Regions from separate parts of the Glaciecola sp. 2405UD65-10 genome, predicted to be linked through region 3. Evidence: predicted binding sites of a transcription regulator. Region 3 holds the regulator's gene; each other region holds the start of a gene.
What was found. The regulator sigma-54, encoded in region 3, starts transcription at its own class of promoters, with help from an activator protein. The targets are predictions, from matches to a motif close to GTTGGCACGNNNNTNGNNT.

Region 1 (6,733 bases), on a different contig from region 3:
AGTTGACTCTAAGGTGTATACTGTTGGTATACACTTTAATGTTCCAACATGAGGGCTTTAACATATGAAAATTAGTCAACTAGCGAAAGCGACGAATTTATCTGCACATACGCTCAGATACTACGAAAAGCTTGGTTTATTGGTGCCGCAAAAAAGTATTGAAAACAACTATCGAATATACAATAGTGATGATTTAGCTACCGCGCATTTCATCAAGCGCTGCAAAGAAAGCGGCTTCAGCTTAGAGGATACTGCGGCGCTTATAAATATTAAAGATGCAAAAGACCAACACACTTGCGCAGAAGCAAAAGCAATTACCCAAAAGAAAGTGGATGAAGTACATCAGCAAATAAAACGCCTAAGTGAATTAAAACAGGTGCTCAAACAGCTTAACGATAAATGCTGCGGGGGGACTGAAAGCGCTCAATTTTGTTCCATTATCAGCCAACTAGAAAACACTCAAAACACAAAGGAGCCTGAGCATGCAACTGGCTAATAATTTTGTTTTGCTGTTCATTGAATCAGCGCCATATTTATTGTTAGGGATGTTTATTGCAGGCCTAATTCATCAATGGTTGCCCAACAAATGGATCGAAAATACCTTGGGGTCAAATAATTCAGTGTTTACCGCTGCAATTATAGGCGCCCCTTTACCCTTATGTTCGTGCTCAGTTATACCCGTAGCCATGGGAATACGAAGAAACGGCGCCAGCAAGGCAAGTACAGCAAGCTTTTTGGTGTCTACGCCTGAAACGGGGCTGGATTCTATTGGGATTACATATGCTTTAATGGGGCTCCCTATGACTATAGCCCGTCCAATTGCTGCAATTTTCTCGGCCGTGGTAACTGGTTTGAGTATTGCTTTGTGGGGGCAGCCAGAAGCAAATGACATCCATAAGCACGAAAGTAACCAGGCCAGCAAGAGCAGTTGTTGCCATGCATCGAGTAGCTGTAGCGCTGGAAATCCAGAGGCAAACAAACCAAGCTTTATAAGTGGCTTAAAAAACGTCTTTGCATACGGCTTTGGTCAGTTATTAGTAGATTTTATGAAATGGCTACTTATTGGGCTATTTTTTGCGGCATTAGTCCTTACCTATGTACCCGCCGACTGGATGGCAAGCTATGGAACAGGGCCCGTTGCCATGCTGTTAATGGTGGTAATTTCTATTCCTATGTACATTTGTGCAACCGCATCAACACCAATTGCCGTGGGGCTAATAATGGCAGGCGTATCACCCGGTGCAGCGCTCGTATTTATGTTAACGGGCCCTGCAACCAACATTGCTACCCTAATGATCATTAAAAATGAACTAGGTGCTCGTGAATTAGGTATCTACTTGGTGGCGCTAATTGGCTCAGCACTCTTATCAGGGTTTGTGGTAGATGCTTTATTTGATCAATTCTCCTTTAGTTTAGATTTAGTTCATGGCGAGCACTCAGATATGCTAAGCATTGTGCATCAGTTAGGCGCTGTTATTCTAGCTGCTTTACTTGTTTGGCAAATGCTAAAGCAGTTAAAAAGTCTCCTAAAGGCAGAAACTAAAAACGGATAGATGTTAGAAAGTTGTAATTGGGTGACGCAAGCTGTATTATTTTTGTACAGGCTTTTGTGCTTTTGAATGTAATTACTCGTATGGTCAGCTGTTGATATTGTAATGGGCTGGTAGTTAGGGAGAATGAGCCCTATGTTCATACCCACTATGTAAAATGTTCATAACTGCTTAAGATTTATGTTGAGGGCTGCATTAAAGCCTTTGATTTATAGGTGTTTTTATTTTTTATCAGAAAGGTTTGATACTTGCAAAGTATAAGTATCAAACACTTAATTAGTAGGTAATATAATGAATCAATTTAACCTAACACAAACAAACAACATGGCTACTTCTTCAAAGGCTGCAATACTCACTCGTAATGCGGCTCATGATGAATACATCGATGATTTAATAGAGCTCACAACGGGTCTAAGCCCTGAAGAGTTTGATGAGCTATATCCTGAGCTTGCAAGGTAATCCCCCTTTACTTAGAGCGACTTGCGTAGAGTAAACGCACCACGTATATCTTCAAGTGTATATCCAATCGCTTTATCATTCGGGTAGTTTTTATCTGTCGTAGCTTTAAGTGATGGCTCTACATTGCTTCCATGGCACGCCAAGCAAACTTGGCCGGTGGGAATAGCTTTCATATAGCGAAAGCGATTTTCATTTACATCAATGGCTGACAATTGATTAGGTGATACACCTTCTTTAAATTTTTTATCAAAATCTTGTAATTTTTCCTGTTCCCATGCATCGGGTTTGTTTGCAGCGTTTCGCGTTTTTAAACTGGTTCTAGCGAGCGTCCACCCATCTTTTGATACGCTCTTGGCTATTTCAGGCGCTTGTTCTTTACACACCTTAACCGCACTAGCAAATCCTTCTGCTTGAATAGCGCCTACAAGTACTGTTTTCAATTGCCCAGAGAATTGCTTAATTTTTTCGTTAGCTTGCATTTCCAGCGAATTAATACTCTGACTGTTTAACTCACCTTCGGATCTACTGTTTGCATCAAGGGTGTTGCTTTGAACTTGAGTTTGGGCGGTACTGCCGCTTGTGAAACTGAGACTAAAACTAGTGATGATAATTACAGTAATTAGTGCTTTCATGGTTTATTCCTAGCGTTGAATTTTTGCATATACATATGTGGAGTAATCAAGAGTTGTGCCATCCTGCTGAAGGATTAAATATCTGATTTGGTTAGAAAATTTTTTAAATAAATGAATGATAGTAAAGTTTGCCTTGTAAATGCTGCCAAATTTGTCAATCATTAGGTCATAATTGTCAGCGCGGCTTAGGTAGTAAAATGAACATTTCCATTGTGCAATCAATGATTAATTCTATTGATAAACCTGCAATATTTATCAATACACAGTACGTAATACTAGCAGTGAACGACGCATACCGAGATACTTACGAAAATGAGGTGAGGGTAGGTAACAGCCGCTGCTATGAAATTTCACATGGGCATTCTAAACCTTGTGATCAGCATGGTGAGCAGTGCCCTATTCAAGCGTGTCAAAGTACCCAGCGAGCGAGCAGTGTTATGCATGTTCACAATACAGATTTTGGTAAAACGTATTGTGATATTTTAATGAAACCAGTGAAAGACGAAAATGGTATTACCACCGGTTTTTTAGAGATACTCGATAAAATAAATTTTGCTTCTGTTGAATCAGAAAAAAACAAAATGCTTGGCACTTCTGTGCCTTTCAAAAACATGTTAACTAAAATTAATCGAGCCGCCAAAGCCGAAATCTCAGTTTTATTACATGGTGAAACTGGAACAGGTAAGGAATTAGTTGCTAAGGCTTTGCATGATGCAAGTAGACGAAGCAAAAAGCCCTTTGTTGTAATTGAATGCACGGGGCTTAATGAAAACTTATTTGAGTCAGAATTGTTTGGTCACGAGAAAGGCTCGTTCACAGGGGCGGTGCAAAATAAAAAAGGTTTGATAGAAGAGGCTCAAGGTGGCACCGTTTTCTTTGATGAAATTGCTGACGTTACCTTAAGTATGCAGGTAAAACTGCTGCGCCTAATTGAAACCCAGTGTTATCGAACGGTAGGCGGGACAAAACTAAAAAAAGCAGATTTTCGCTTAATTTGTGCCAGTCATAAAAACTTACTGAACTTAGTAGAGCAGGGTTTGTTTAGAAAAGACTTATATTATCGCATTGCCGGTTTCCCTATTTCATTGCCATCTTTAAGTGAGCGCCAAGATGATATTCCAGCTTTAGCCAATCACTTTTTGCAAGGGAGCGAAATGAAGTATAAAAAGTTCTCGAAGGCAGCTATGAAGCACCTTTGCGAATACTCATTTCCAGGCAATATTCGAGAATTGAAAAGTATTGTGGAGCAATCGGTGTTACTGGCTGACGAAGACATAATTGAACTGAATGACTTGCCTGAACAAACAAAAGTGAAAGGTGCTGTAAATAATGTTTCGAATTTACCAGAAACCTTAGTTTCCTTAGATGAGTTAGAAAAGCGCTACTTAACGAATCTGTGCATTGACCCTAAACACACCATTGATGAATTAGCTGAGAAACTTGATGTAAGTACTCGCACACTTTATAGGAAGCTACAAAAATACGGTTTGAAATATGAATAACATGGCGTTATTGATATGTTGTGGACTGAGCTCGTAAACTGAGTGTATATGATTGCTCATCACCCTCGATTTTTCGAGGATGATGAGGTTTTATTTATTCACGCAGCATTGCGTGAATGTGAGAGGCTGTTACCGTATTCTTAATATTTTGACCTAGCTAGGAAAGGCGAAGCTTACTCCTTCGCGTATACCACTTGATGGCCATCTTTGGGTAATAGTTTTACGTTTAGTGTAAAACTTAACGCCATCAGGGCCATAGGCATGTAAATCACCAAACAGTGAACGCTTCCAACCGCCAAAGCTATGATACGCCACAGGCACAGGCAGAGGCACGTTAATTCCCACCATACCCACTTGAATATTATCTGAAAAGTAGCGAGCGGCCTCACCATCACGAGTAAAGATACAGGTACCGTTTCCATACTCATGATCGTCAATAAGTTGCATGGCTTGCTGCATGGTATCTACGCGAATAACTTGTAAGACCGGGCCAAATATTTCGGCCTTGTAGCTATCCATATCGGGAGTAACACCATCTATTAAGGTGGCGCCTATAAAAAAGCCATTATCAAAGCCCTTCACTTTAGCTTCACGGCCATCAACTACTATTTTGGCACCTTGTTGCTCAGCGCTTGCTAAATACGCGCTAACCTTATCTCTGTGCTGGCAACTAATTAGCGGGCCAAAATCATTACTTGCGTCGGTATAAGCGCCTACTTTCAAATACGTCATGGCTTGTTGCATTTTGCTTACTAGGGTATCACCTGCTTTTTCACCCACGGCCACCACTACCGATAGCGCCATACAACGCTCCCCTGATGATCCAAATGCTGCACCTAATAATTGGTTAACCGCGTTATCCATGTCGGCATCAGGCATAACAATAGCGTGATTTTTAGCGCCGCCAAGCGCTTGGCATCGTTTACCGGCTGCATTAGCCGTAGTGTAAATATATTCAGCTATGGGCGTAGAGCCAACGAAGCTAACGGCCTTTACGGTGGGGTTTGTTAATAATTCGTCTACGGCCTCTTTGTCACCATTTACCACGTTCATTACGCCGTCTGGCAAGCCGGCTTCTTTTAATAATTGTGCTATAAACAAGGTTGAGCTAGGTGCCCGTTCAGAAGGTTTAAGAACAAAAGTGTTGCCGCATGCAATGGCTAGCGGAAACATCCATAGCGGCACCATAGCAGGAAAGTTAAAAGGGGTAATCCCTGTAACTACGCCTAAGGGCTGAAACTCACTCCATGAATCAATATTAGGGCCAACGTTTTTACTATGCTCGCCTTTTAACAGTTGCGGAGCACCGCAGGCAAACTCAACATTCTCAATGCCTCTTTGAATCTCGCCAGCCGCATCATGGCTAATTTTGCCATGTTCTTGGCCAATTAATTCTGCAATATGCTCGGCATTATCCTCTAGCAACTGTTTAAATTTAAACATTACTCTAGCGCGTTTTAAAACAGGCGTATTTCGCCATGCAGGAAAAGCCGCTTGTGCAGTTTCGATTGCTTCTTGAACAGTTTGGCTTGAGGCCAGCAGTACTTGCTTTTCCACCTTGCCCGTTGCGGGGTTCGTTACATCTTGGGTTCGCCCTTCGGGCTCTACAATGTGGCCGTTAATATAATGTCCAATTGTTCTCATATCTTTTCCTCAAACACAGCAATGCCAGCTACAACAATATAGCTTGCGGCACGCTGAATAGTTTTATTTATAAAACGAATAGTTATCGGCAGTGCTAGTTTTATATATCAACTGCCGTTAATTTCTTGAATAAAAGTAACTCTGTTACTTTTTTAACTGGGTTTAGCCTAAATGGTGATACGCTCTTTGATAATAAACTAACGCGCCAGCCTGCTCTTTTTGCTTAATGCCTACCACTTCGCAAATAATCACATCGTGGGTGGCAACGCTTTTCATTTCTACAATATTGCAATCAAACGATACTGCTGACTCCTCTAGCACTGGCGCACCGGTAACTAATGTTCCCCAAGTGCCCTGTGTAAAACGCTCAGGCATCACGGCTTTTCCGCCAAATATGTTTGATAAATTGTCTTGCCCGGCATCTAAGGTGTTTATCACTAAACTTTTAGCGTTTTCAAAGGCTTTATACACCGATGCTCCGCGGTTTAAGCACACCAATAGCGTGGGTGGGTTGTCACTTACACTGCACACGGCTGTAGCGGTAAAGCCCGCTTTGTTTTGTTCTGAACCGGTAGTCACAATATTCACTGTGCCAGGCAAGGCCGACATACCCTGTTTAAAATCTTCTGATGAAACACACTGCTTTGTGTTATCTAATGTCACTTCTTTTAATGCACTCATGGTTGCTGAATCTCCTAGCCTAAATATGTTTGTATTAAACGATTTTACAAGCTTGCTCAAAGGCTAAGCGAGGTAAGCGTTTGTGGACTTTTTCTTTGTCGCCATAGCCAAGGTTAATTAAAAAGTTAACCTTCCATGTACTGTTTGGGAAAAAAGTGTCATTTAATAATTGGGGGTTAAATCCACTCATGGCACCGCAATCTAGGCCTAAAGCGCGCGCAGCACTTATTAAATAAGCGCCCTGCAATGAACTGTTTCGCATGGC
Region 2 (6,733 bases), on a different contig from region 3:
GCTTTTACGGGGGCTATTAGTGCCAGAAAAGGACGCTTTGAGCTTGCTGAAAACGGCACTCTGTTTTTAGACGAAATAGGCGATATGCCCCTGCAAATGCAGGTGAAATTACTGCGTGTTTTGCAAGAGCGCATTTTTGAGCGAGTTGGCGGGGCTAAAACCCTAAAGTGTGATGTAAGAATTATTGCTGCAACCCACAGAAATCTTGAAGACATGATTGTTGAGGGAACGTTTAGAGAAGATTTGTATTATCGACTTAACGTTTTTCCAATTGAAACCCCCGCCCTTAGAGAGCGAGCACAGGATATTCCTTTATTACTGCAAGAGCTTGTTACGCGTCTTGAAAATAATAAGCAGTCACCAGTTAGGTTTACTCAATCAGCCATGACATCATTGATGCATCACGGATGGCCCGGCAATGTTCGCGAGTTATCTAATTTAGTAGAACGACTTTCTATATTACATCCTTCTAAAGTAATCGACGTTCCACATTTACCGCATAAGTACCAGTTTGATGAAACAGGCAATCAGAGTGAAATTATTGATGCGTCTAGTACCTCAGATTCTGACCAGCAAGAACGTGATGCAATTAACGCAATGTTTAAATTTGAAGGTGCAAGCCCTATTGTCTCAGAACCTGAGTTTCAAGGCGTAGATGCTAATTTGCCCTCAGATGGTGTTAATCTGAAAGAGTACTTGTCTGATTTAGAAATCAACCTTATTCATCAAGCATTAGAACAGCAAGATTGGGTAGTCGCACGCGCTGCTGATCAACTTGGTATGCGAAGAACTACCTTAGTTGAGAAAATGCGTAAGTACGAAATTGTGCGAGTTGAAAAGGCTGATGGTCAATAATTTGAACGTGTTGTCATATAATTGACTGCTTTATATTCGCTAAGTTACTGAAATACTTGTTAATAAAAACTGGCATAAGCCATGCATTAGCCAACATACGTAATCGCAATAATGATGAATAAGTATGTTGGCAAGTTCCGGAATAAATCGTTCCTCAAAAACTAAAAAGAAGCTATTTCAAGGTCAATCCTTTGAGACAGCCAATTCTGTGTTGCCGAGTCCGGGTAAACAGAAAATATTGCATGTTGTTAGTGACAAGCAACACAATACTCATCATCAAGTGTCACCTTCCGTTAGTTCGCAAACAAGCGAACAAAAACATAATGAACATCACGATCACCAACGCTTTTCTCACCTATTATCAATTATGCCTGCTGGTGTATTGGTCGTAGATAAAACAGGGCTAGTATCATTAGCAAATCAACAGGCAATAGCCTTACTTGGTGAACCATTAATAGGTGCCTCATGGCGTGAAGTTATTGCTAGAGCATTTGCACCGAAAGCCGATGATGGACACGAAGTATCCATGCGAAACGGTAAGCGCGTTAAAATCGATATATCGCCACTTACCGAAGAAAAAGGTCAATTGATAGTTGTTACCGATTTAACTGAAACAAGACAGCTTCAAACTCGCGTAGGGCACATGCAGCGTTTATCATCACTGGGTAAAATGGTTGCCTCTCTTGCTCATCAAGTACGTACGCCTTTGTCATCAGCCATGCTATATGCCGAAAACTTAAAATCTATGCCTTTGCATAACGAAATGGCAAGTCGCTTTACCCAAAAACTAAGTTTACGCCTACAGGAATTAGAATCTCAGGTGAACGATATGTTGTTGTTTGCCAAAAGCTCAGATAAACAAATTGTAAGCAAGGTAAGCAGTAAAGAGATAGCCGAACAAGCCATAAGCCAAGTTGAAGCGCAGTTAGAACAAGATGGGATTATATTATCCCTTCAAAACAAGGCATGCGAACTTAACATTCTTGGCAATACAACAGCTATTACAGGGGCGTTAACGAATCTTTTGATGAACGCCAAACAAGCCTTAATGCAAAGCAATCAAAGCGAGCCGTCCGTTCAATTACACATAAATCCTGTCAAGCATAACAATATTCAATATGTAGTATTTAATGTATTTGATAATGCAGATGGTATTGATGAAACGAAAATAAACCGATTATTTGAACCGTTTTATACAAGTAAATCTCAAGGCACCGGCTTAGGATTAGCGGTTGTAAATACGGTGGCTAAGTCACATAAAGGCTTCGCGAAGTGCGGAAATAATCCACGTCAAGGTGCCTATTTTTCAATTTATCTTCCAGCTTACTTAGAAGATAGCACAACAAATTTAAACCAAGCGCAGTCAGGAGTATATGATGAGCAAAACTAAAATATTGATTGTTGAAGATGATCATGGTTTACGAGAAGCATTAGTAGATACCTTATTGCTAGCTGGATACCAAGTTACACCTGTAGAAAGCGCACAAAGCGCGATGGTTAAATTATCTGAAAATACCTTTGATTTAATAGTAAGTGACATTCAAATGGAAGGTATGGATGGTATGTCATTACTTAAAAGTGTGAAAAATAAATATCCTAAGTTACCTATGGTACTTATGACCGCATACGCTAATGTAAATGATGCCATTCAAGCCATGCGCGATGGCGCAACTGATTATTTATCTAAGCCGTTTGCGCCACAAGTATTACTTAATTTAATTGGCCGATATGCACCTGCACAAAAAGTTGAATCTAAAACACCTATAGTGGGGGATGATTCCAGTGTTAACTTACTCAATTTAGCCAGAAAAGTGGCCAAATCTGATGCAACAGTAATGGTATTAGGCCCAAGTGGCTCGGGTAAAGAAGTCATATCTCGTTATATTCATGACCAATCCAATCGTAGTGATGCGCCATTTGTTGCAATAAATTGTGCAGCTATCCCAGAAAACATGCTTGAAGCAACCTTATTTGGTTATGAGAAGGGCGCATTTACCGGTGCTATTCAAGCTTGTCCTGGAAAATTTGAACAAGCGCAACAAGGCACAATATTACTCGACGAAATTACAGAGATGGATTTAGCCCTGCAAGCTAAGTTATTACGTGTATTGCAAGAACGTGAAGTAGAGCGTTTAGGCGGGCGCAAAACAATTAGCTTAGATGTGCGCGTAGTGGCAACCAGTAATCGCGATTTAAAAGAAGCTGTAGCCCAAGGAAAATTTCGCGAAGATTTGTATTATCGCCTAAATGTTTTTCCTATTACTTGGTTACCATTAAGCCAAAGAAAGGGAGACATCGTTCCTTTGGCCAAGCACTTACTGACTCGCCATATTCAAAACGCCAGTACACCCAAACAAATTCCAACTATTTCAGCCGGGGCAATGCACAAACTCACCCATCACTCTTGGCCAGGCAATGTTAGAGAGCTTGAAAACGTTATTCAGCGCGCACTAATTTTGTGTGATTCTGACACGCTAGAAAGTGACGACTTACTTATTGAACCTGACAACCAACAAATTTTTGACATGCATAGTCAAAAAATAATGCCAGATTATCAGCAAATGAGCTCGCATGGCATAGCTAAAGAAATGCAAGACGAAGACGATAACAGTTTATTAGGTTCTGAATTAAGGCTACAAGAACATCAGATTATTTTAGACGCATTGCAGGCTTTTAAAGGCAAGCGTAAGGATGTAGCCGAGAAACTTGGCATAAGCCCGCGAACTTTGCGATATAAATTAGCCAAAATGCGCGATAGTGGCATAGAACTTCCATCATAGTATTTAGTAAACATTTTGAAAGAACCTTCCCGTTTTTTTTGTAAGCAGTATGACAGGATGTCAATCCCAATTTCCGCCCTCCATCTCAGAGGGCGGCTTTTTTTTAAGCTAATTTTAGCTGCCTGAAAGCTATATGGCAGTAAATTACCGCTAACTCCTACATTTCCCACAAATATTGCCGCCTATTCATAGTATTGGCATTGTCTTTGCAAACCCACTCCTAACAAGCATTTTTCATCAAAATAATGACATATGGAGATAAGCCAGTGGATATTAAAGCCAATTCGCTCTATCAAGAAATGCAGGCTATGACCTCGCAAATTACAGGTACGTCTGGTGGATTATCACGCGTTGAAACAAACAATAACGGCGGTCAGTTTGCCGATATGCTCACGCAGGCTCTTGATACCGTCAATGGTATGCAAAAGGAATCTAGAAGTATGCAAACGCGTTTTGATTTAGGGGATCCAGACCTAAGCTTAGCCGACGTTATGATTGCAAAAGAAAAATCAGGCATAGCATTTGAAGCTACTGTTCAAGTAAGAAACAAACTACTTGAAGCTTACAAATCCATTATGAACATGCCGGTATAATAGGAAGTATAAGTTATGGCAGAAGCCGCAAGCACCGAATTAGCCATTCCAGATGATAACGATTCTAATGAGATGGTTGGACAGTCGAAATCATCTATTTTAGATACTATCTCGAGTACTGAAACTATTCGTCAGGTCACAATGATTGTGACTTTAGTGATTTGTGTGGCTATAGCTATATTTATCTTTATTTGGTCAAAAGAACCGACCTACCGTCCCTTGGTGCAAATGCCGCCACAAGAAATGATCGAAACACTTGATTACCTTGATCAAAACCAAATTAAATACAAAATTGAAGGTAATACGGTTTACGTTTTAGACGAACAGTTCAAAGACGTAAAGCTTGGTATGGTGCGTCAGGGAATTAATCATAGCAGCTCGGCAGGCACCGAAATTATTATGCAAGATATGGGCTTCGGTGTGAGCCAGCGAGTTGAAATGGAACGCCTGAAGCATGCAAGAGAGCAGCTTATTGCCCGCACTATTGAGGATATAAATGCCGTAGGTAAAGCACGCGTACTTTTGGCGATACCGAAAGAAAACGTGTTTTCGCGCCGTGAATCTAAAGCAAGTGCCACGGTTGTAGTAACGGCAAGAAACGGTAATTATTTGTCAGGTGAAGAAGTTGACGCAATTGTAGATATTGTATCATCGGCGGTACAAGGCATTGATCCTAGCCGAGTCACTGTATCAGATAATAATGGCCGTTTGCTCAATTCAGGCTCTGCTGATTCAATGAGTGCTAGAGCGCGTAAAGAGTACGAAATTGAGAAAAAACGAGAATCAGAATACTTAGAAAAAATAGACTCTATTTTGATTCCCGTTTTAGGGATAGGCAACTATACCGCTCAAGCGGATGTGAGTATGGATTTTACAGCGGTTGAACAAACCCAGCGTCGATATAATCCTGATTTGCCCGCTGTTCGCAGCGAAATGATATCAGAGCAAAACTCTGTTGGCGGTGTTATCGCTGGTATACCTGGCGCGCTAACTAATCAGCCACCTGCTGATTCGAACATTCCCGAGGAAGCAAACGGTGCTAACGGCCGCACGCCTGTACCAGGTTCAAACAGTAAAGAATCTACTCGCAACTATGAGTTAGATACAACCATTAGCCACACCAAACAACAAACCGGTGTAATTCGTCGCTTAAGTGTATCGGTAGCCGTTGATTACTTAAATAGCACGAATGCAGAGGGCGAAATAACAAGCACACCTTTGAGTCAGCAAGAATTGCTTAACATTCGTCGCTTATTACAAGGCGGAGTGGGATTTGATGTAACCCGCGGAGATTCATTAGAAGTGGTAAGTATTCCGTTTAAACGCGTAGACCTTGGCGAAGCCGAAGAAACAAATGTTTGGGAAGAAGAATGGTTCATGCCACTATTTAAATTGTTTATGGGAGCTGCTGTTATTATTGTTCTTATATTGGCGGTTGTTCGTCCAATGCTTAAGAAATTAATATTCCCTGATGGCGGGATTATGGAAACAGATGATCTAGACACAGATTTAGATTTAGGTGATGAAACCATTAATGTATTGAGCGACGAGTTTGATGAATCAAAAGTGGGTTTCTCACCAGATGGCTCGCTTATGCTACCTAATTTACATCGCGATGAAGACGTTCTAAAAGCGGTTCGCGCGCTAGTATCAAATGAACCAGAGCTGTCTGCGCAGGTAGTGCGTGGATGGATGCTTGAAGACGAATAACTGGGCAAGGAATAGTAATAATGGCTGATGAAGAAACTAAAGATGACATCCCAGAATACGATATTAATAAACTTGATGGTATTGAGAAAGCCTCTATTTTACTGTTAAGTTTGTCAGAAGATGATGCGGCGCAAATACTTAAATTCATGGAGCCTAAGCAAGTTCAAACCTTGGGTACTGCAATGGCCGCCATGGATGACATGACGCAAAGCAAAATAACGGCAGTGCATAAGCATTTTATAGATGAAATTCAGAACTACTCTACTATTGGCTTCAAGAGCGAAGACTTTGTACGCCGTGCTTTAGTTGCGGCGCTAGGTGAAGATAAAGCTGCACACTTACTAGATCAAATTATGGCAGGCTCAGGTGCTAAAGGCCTTGAATCACTTAAGTGGATGGATTCTAAACAAGTTGCCACCATCATTCGAAACGAACACCCTCAAATTCAAACGATTGTTATGTCATATTTAGAGCCTGAGCAGTCGGCTGAAATTATGGCGCAGTTCCCAGAGAAAGTGCGTTTAGATTTGTTAATGCGTGTCGCAAACTTAGAAGAAGTTCAGCCCGCCGCATTGCAAGAATTGAACGAGATAATGGAGAAACAGTTTGCTGGGCAAGCCGGGGCGCAAGCTGCCAAAATGGGTGGTTTGAAATCTGCTGCCAATATCATGAATTATTTGGATACCAATATTGAAGCCCAGTTGATGGAAGCGATTCGTGAGCAAGACGAGGAGATGAGCCAGCAAATTCAAGACTTAATGTTCGTATTTGACAACCTTATTGATGTTGATGACC
Region 3 (6,733 bases):
CAACAAGCTAACTTTATAACGACCCTTGGTGGTGGCAAAGGTGCGGTTCGCGAGTTTTGCGATTTGCTTTTGCAAGCACACGGTAAATTAAATATGCAACATGGTGCCAGCGTATGAATAGAACCGGCTGGAGTGTGTTATTCATATTTGCAGCCGTGGTAGCTTTGTACGTGTCTATTTTGTTTCAAGATCCCAAAGAACAAAGCAGCGAAAAAGGCGACCGTGAACTTATTCCAAATTATAGTGCCCTAAACTTAAACAGTAAGTTATACGATAAAAACGGCAAATTAAGTCACCAAGTAGCGGCTGATAAAATGGAGCATTACGAAGAACTTGGCTTTGCAATTTTTGAAAACCCTGTATACACGCTATTTTTAGATGATGGACAACCGTGGCAAATTACGGCTCAAGAAGGCACCTTGCATAACAACAATAGAATACAACTTGAGAAAAACGTAAAAATTGTTAATTTGCGCAGTGAAGAGTATGTTAAAGCCATTGCTACCGAATTTATTGAAATTGATTTAGAGAGTAAGACCCTGTTTTCTGACCAAGTGGTAGAAATTAAAGGGCAAGATTATTTAGTTACCAGTGTGGGTTTATTTGGTGATTTAGTTACCCAACAATACGAGTTAAAAGAACATGTTAAAACGCAAGTTAACCCCCAGTTTTAAGCACCTAGGGCTACTTTTTATATCAGCAGCCTGTGCGCTGACTTTTCACGCACATGCCCTACCCGCTATGGCGGCACAAACTGCAGAAGATAGCAGTGCTACATCAACCATTGCACAAGATTTTGATTTGCCGGTTACGCTTACGTCAAATCACCAAGCAATTGATGGCAAGAAAAAAACGTCTATTTTTACTGAAAATGTGGTTATTCGCCAAGGCAGTCTAGAATTACTTGCTGACCGCGTTGAACTTGATGCTACCAATGGCAAGCGCCAAGAAGTCATTATAGCAAGCGGCAGCCCCGCCAGTTACAAGCAGCGCTTAGAAGACGGTACTATAGTAGAAGCACGAGCTAACAAAATTGTATATACCGTAGCGTCTAGAACGCTTTCGCTTCGCGGCCAAGCCGTTATTGTGCAAAACGATGTGAAAGTAGATGGTGATTCTATTTTGTTTGATATGGCGAAAGAGCAAATCTTAGCTGAATCTGATGAAAACAGCAGTGGCCCCGTTACTACAGTAATAAGCCCTGGTGCATTTTCGCAAGAAAAGTCTGATTCAGAACAACAATAAACAACGCTATTGAAGGATTGTATTTGTGACCAGTACGCTGTGCGCCAGAAACTTAGCTAAATCGTATAAATCTCGCCAAGTTGTGCGCGATGTAAGCATTGAAGTATCAACAGGACAAATTGTTGGTCTGTTAGGCCCCAATGGTGCAGGTAAAACCACTACTTTTTATATGATAGTGGGTTTAGTACCACTAGATAAAGGCGATATTTTTATTGATCAAATGAACTTAAGCCACCTTCCTATGCACGAGCGTGCAAGAAATGGCATTGGTTATTTACCTCAAGAAGCCTCTATTTTCAGAAAACTCACTGTGTATGAAAATTTAATGGCCATATTGCAAACTCGCAAAGATATTTCAAAAGACCAGCGCGAAGTCATAGCTGATGAACTGCTTGATGATTTTAATATTAATCATATTCGTAACAGCCTTGGCATGAGTTTATCAGGTGGCGAAAGACGCCGCGTTGAAATTGCGCGGGCATTATCAGCTGATCCCAAGTTTATTTTGCTTGATGAACCCTTTGCAGGGGTTGATCCAATATCAGTAAATGACATTAAAAAAATAATTTACCAATTAAAAGAACGTGGCATTGGGGTTTTGATTACTGACCATAATGTAAAGGAAACCCTTGATGTATGTGAGCTTGCGTACATTGTGAGCCATGGAGAATTGATAGCTAGCGGCACGTCTGAAGAAGTTCTTGCTAATCAAACGGTAAGAGATGTTTATCTTGGCGAACAATTTGCATTATAAACCTCTTTTTTTTTCCTAATTAGGGAGTATGATAAGCATTAATGATAGGAATCGCTAGGTAAGGTAGATGTTTTACATACTTGAGATAGGCGCAGTAGAAGGATAGTAATGAAACCCTCGTTACAACTGAAGTTCAGTCAACAATTGACTATGACCCCCCAATTGCAACAAGCTATTAAGCTGCTGCAACTGTCAACACTTGATCTGCAACAAGAAATTCAAGAAGCCATTGAATCCAATCCCCTTTTGGAGACGGTAGAATTAGACTATAGCAATGAAAACGCTGACCGAGGCGAAACGCTCGATTCCCGAACTGACAAAGAACAAGCTTCAGCGAATATAGAAGGCGTAAACGAAGCGAATGCATCTTTAAGTAGTGGCGAAAAAGATGTTCCTGATCCTATGGATGCACATGAAGCACTTGAAAACCGCGATTTACCCAATGATTTACCGCTTGATAGTTCATGGGAAGATTACCTAGGTTCTACATCAGCCCCCACTAAAATGACCGGCTCAAGCCCTGACGACGACTACATATTCCAAGGCGAAACTACCGAAAACATTCAAGACCATTTGCTATGGCAAGCTGAAATGACGCATTTTAGCGATAATGACATGTCAATAGCGATTGCCATAATTGATTCAATTGACGAATCAGGCTATTTAACCAGTTCGTGTGAAAACATATTAGATAGCTTAGATAACGAAGACATTGATTTAGACGAAGTAGAATGCGTACTTAAACGTATTCAACGTTTTGACCCTATTGGTGCAGGCGCACGTTCAGTACAAGAATGCTTATTGGTGCAATTGCAACAATTTGATAACGATACACCATGGCTTGAGCAAGCCCGCTCACTGATTGAAGAACACGCTGACTTATTAAGCAGCAAAGACTACCGTACACTTATGCGTAAAACGCGTTTAAAGGAAGATCAACTGCGTGAAGTCATGCGCTTATTGAAAACCTTGAATCCTCGCCCGGGTAGCGCAGTTTCATCAAGAGAGCCTGAATATGTTATCCCCGATGTTAATGTTTACAAAAATAAAGGCGTGTGGACAGTTGAATTAAACAACGAAGCCCTACCCGCCCTTACCGTAAATGAAACCTACGCGAAACTATCGAAAACCAGTAATTCGAACGATTCGCAATATATAAAGTCTCATTTACAAGAAGCAAAATGGTTTATTAAAAGTTTGGAAAGCAGAAATGAAACCCTTTTGAAGGTGTCGCATTGTATTGTTGCTAAACAACGTGAATTTTTTGAGCAAGGTCCTGAAAAAATGCAGCCCATGGTATTAAACGATGTGGCTGAAATGGTAGACATGCACGAATCAACTATTTCACGTGTTACAACACAAAAGTACATGCACACCCCAAGAGGCATATTTGAGCTTAAGTATTTCTTTTCGTCACACGTATCTACAGAGTCTGGCGAAAATTGTTCTTCTACTGCTATTCGTGCGTTCATCAAAAAATTAGTTGCTGATGAACCATCGAACAAGCCGTTAAGTGATAGCAAGATTGCGCAATTGCTTGCCGATCAGGGCATTAATGTGGCCCGGCGAACAATTGCAAAATACCGGGAATCGTTAAACATTCCCCCTTCTAATCAACGAAAAAGCCTTGTCTAAAAGGCAAAGAGGACCATCAATATGCAAATTAACCTTACCGGTCATCACGTCGAAATCACCGACTCATTGCGCACTTATGTTGACACTAAGTTTGAAAAACTCGAACGACATTTCGACCATATCAATAATGTGCATGTAATACTTAACGTTGAAAAACTTAACCAAAAAGCGGAAGCCACTGTACACATGAGTGGTGGTGAAGTATTTGCTAACTCAGAACACACCGATATGTATGCGGCTATTGATGGCTTAATTGATAAGCTAGATCGCCAAGTTATTAAACACAAAGAAAAACTTAAGCGTCACTAAGCTAACTAACTATGATCATAAATGACATAATTTCACTTGACCGAACTCAATGTTCGGTTGAGTGCCATAGCAAAAAACGAATTTTTGAAAAAATTTCTGAAATTGCTGTATTGCAGTCACCTGAGCTTGACCAAGTAGAAGTGCTTTCAAGTCTATTAGGTCGAGAAAAAATGGGCAGTACTGGTATTGGAAATGGCATTGCTATTCCACATGGCCGAATAAAAGGTCTGAGTCATATGATTGCAGTAATACTCACAACCAATTCTCCAATAGATTTTGACGCAATTGATAGTCAAGCCGTTGATATATTCTTTGCGATTTTAGTGCCCGAAGAACAAACTAGCCAGCACCTTGAGGCTTTATCAGGCATAGCAAAAAAATTAAGCAATAAAGACATTGTAAAAGCAATAAGAAAAGCTGAAAACAAAAACGAAATAGTGGCTGCCCTAGCTTAAGAGTGAAATTGATTCACTACCTGCAAAAAGCACTCTATACTGAAAACACGTAATTTCTCACTCTGCAACACCTTTTATTTAACGCGAGTTTTACACTATGAAATTATTGATCATTAGCGGGCGTTCAGGTTCAGGTAAATCAATTGCACTTCGCGCACTTGAAGATTTAGGCTATTACTGCGTAGATAACATTCCTGTTTCACTGCTGCCCACACTTACCAATACGGTAGTCGAACAACACGAACTTGTTGCCGTAAGTATAGATGTGCGTAACATGCCCGATTCGGAAAATGAAATCACCGAATTGCTAGAATATTTGCCCGAGTTTTGGGACATTACCATTATATTTATTGATGCTAGCGATGATGTATTAATAAAGCGTTATAGCGAAACTCGCCGCTTACATCCCCTTTTCAAACTTAACAATTCACTAGTTGACGCCATTGCAGCTGAACGTGACATTTTAGTGCCAGTGGCCGAAAAAGCCGACCTCCATATAAATACCGATAATTTGTCAGTACATGATTTAGCAGAAACTATTCGTGAACGAGTGCTAGGCAAGAAGAGTTCTGATTTGGTGATTGTGTTCGAATCATTTGGCTTTAAATATGGCTTACCTAAAGACGCCGACTACGTATTTGATGTAAGGTTTTTACCCAATCCTCATTGGGACCCAGATTTACGCCCTTATACGGGTTTAGATAGCCCAGTTGAATTGTTTTTGTCAGGCCAACCTTTAGTGATGAAGCTTATTTGGCAAATCCAAAATTTCATTACCACCTGGCTGCCACATTTGGAAAGGAATAACAGAAGTTATGTAACGGTAGCTATTGGTTGCACGGGCGGCCAGCATCGCTCGGTGTTTGTTTCTCAAGCCTTAAGTGAAGCATTCAAAAAAAGCCACGGTGATGTTCAAGTTAAACATCGAGAGCTTAAGCGAATCAAGAAAGCCCAAGCTGAAAAAGAGGCTATAGAAGAGGCCGCTATTGAAAAAGTTAAGCAGGCTCAAAACAATGAATAAACCGGAGCGTGCAAATGGAATTAGTTAAAACCCTAACCATTATTAATAAATTGGGCTTACACGCGCGCGCCGCAACTAAATTAGTAGAATTGGCGAATCAATACGAAAGTGAAATACTTATAGAGCAAGATGAGCAGTCAGCGCCAGCAAATAGCGTGCTTGCTTTGCTTATGTTAGGAAGCGGAATGGGCAAAGAAGTTACCGTAAAGTGCAAAGGAGATGATGCCCAAGCGGCAATGGACGACATAGAAAACCTAATTGCGAATAAGTTTGATGAAGGCGAATAAGCCTCTGAATTTACAACAATTCATACATTTAATACTAAGATAATGCTATACTTTTGCTAACTCGCTAGCAGAAACACTTGGATACGAGCATGTCGGAAACCATTGAAAACAAGACAACACAAGACAGACTAGCGTCAATTAGTAAATCACTAAACGCCGGCGCATTCGTGCGTGTACGCAAGCTATTGCATGACATCCCCCCCGGTGATACCGCCCTTTTACTTGAATCATCTCCCGCCAAAACGCGTACTGACTTATGGAAAATGCTTGATGCAGATTTTCATGGTGATGTGTTAGAAGAGCTCAGTGAAGATGTAAGAAACGGTATAATAAGCAACATGGTTCCAGCAAGCGTAGTAGACGCGCTTGAAGACATGGATACTGATGATTTAGCCGAAACCTTAAGTACGCTGCCCGAAAACGTTTTAAATAAAATTTTAAAATCGATGGACGCCCAAGACCGCTTACGAGCAGAAAAAGCGTTGTCATACGGGGAAGAAACCGCTGGCTTTATTATGAATACCGACACCATCACTCTGCGAGATGATGTATCGGTTGACGTAGTAATACGCTATTTGCGCTTAAAGCTAGAATTACCAGAAAACACTGACACCCTTTATGTGGTAAACAAACAAGATGCCTTAATAGGCACCGTTTCACTATCAAAACTACTAACCTCCAAACCCGATGTTACCGTTGCGGAAATAATGAATGATGAGCCTGAGGCCATTTTAGTTGATACCCAAGAACGCGAAGTGGCAAGTATGTTTGAACGCTACGACTGGTTATCAGCACCGGTTATAAGCGAAGACGGGACCCTAGTGGGGCGAATTACCATTGATGACGTGGTCGATATTATTCGTGAAGACGCTGAACACTCAATGATGAGCATGGCCGGTTTGGATGATGAAGAAGATACTTTCGCCCCCGTTGGGCAATCAACTAAACGCCGTTCAGTATGGTTAGGTGTAAATTTAATCACCGCCTTATTAGCCGCCGCTGTAAGTGACATGTTTGAAGCAACGTT

Region 1: a site for sigma-54 is predicted at 2,686-2,704, ahead of ACOI22_RS09955 (Tll0287-like domain-containing protein). Genes of this name have one in related genera too.
Region 2: a site for sigma-54 is predicted at 3,829-3,847, ahead of fliE (flagellar hook-basal body complex protein FliE). Genes of this name have one in related genera too.

Annotation. Positions count from the first base shown of each region.
Region 1 is NZ_JBMEUF010000001.1:2,228,756-2,235,488, reverse strand. It holds gene ACOI22_RS09970 (MerR family transcriptional regulator) at 65-496, shown strand; gene ACOI22_RS09965 (SO_0444 family Cu/Zn efflux transporter) at 483-1,553, shown strand; gene ACOI22_RS09960 (hypothetical protein) at 1,842-2,009, shown strand; gene ACOI22_RS09955 (Tll0287-like domain-containing protein) at 2,021-2,641, opposite strand; gene ACOI22_RS09950 (sigma-54 interaction domain-containing protein) at 2,839-4,143, shown strand; gene ACOI22_RS09945 (CoA-acylating methylmalonate-semialdehyde dehydrogenase) at 4,297-5,787, opposite strand; gene ACOI22_RS09940 (flavin reductase) at 5,950-6,468, opposite strand; gene ACOI22_RS09935 (malonic semialdehyde reductase) at 6,503-6,733, opposite strand, start outside.
Region 2 is NZ_JBMEUF010000001.1:1,194,941-1,201,673, reverse strand. It holds gene ACOI22_RS05530 (sigma-54 dependent transcriptional regulator) at 1-855, shown strand, start outside; gene ACOI22_RS05525 (sensor histidine kinase) at 980-2,245, shown strand; gene ACOI22_RS05520 (sigma-54-dependent transcriptional regulator) at 2,232-3,635, shown strand; gene fliE (flagellar hook-basal body complex protein FliE) at 3,902-4,228, shown strand; gene fliF (flagellar basal-body MS-ring/collar protein FliF) at 4,244-5,938, shown strand; gene fliG (flagellar motor switch protein FliG) at 5,959-6,733, shown strand, end outside.
Region 3 is NZ_JBMEUF010000003.1:42,630-49,362, reverse strand. It holds gene kdsC (3-deoxy-manno-octulosonate-8-phosphatase KdsC) at 1-117, shown strand, start outside; gene lptC (LPS export ABC transporter periplasmic protein LptC) at 114-674, shown strand; gene lptA (lipopolysaccharide transport periplasmic protein LptA) at 643-1,245, shown strand; gene lptB (LPS export ABC transporter ATP-binding protein) at 1,271-1,999, shown strand; gene ACOI22_RS15435 (RNA polymerase factor sigma-54) at 2,108-3,634, shown strand; gene hpf (ribosome hibernation promoting factor) at 3,656-3,943, shown strand; gene ptsN (PTS IIA-like nitrogen regulatory protein PtsN) at 3,955-4,398, shown strand; gene rapZ (RNase adapter RapZ) at 4,496-5,419, shown strand; gene ACOI22_RS15415 (HPr family phosphocarrier protein) at 5,434-5,706, shown strand; gene mgtE (magnesium transporter) at 5,796-6,733, shown strand, end outside.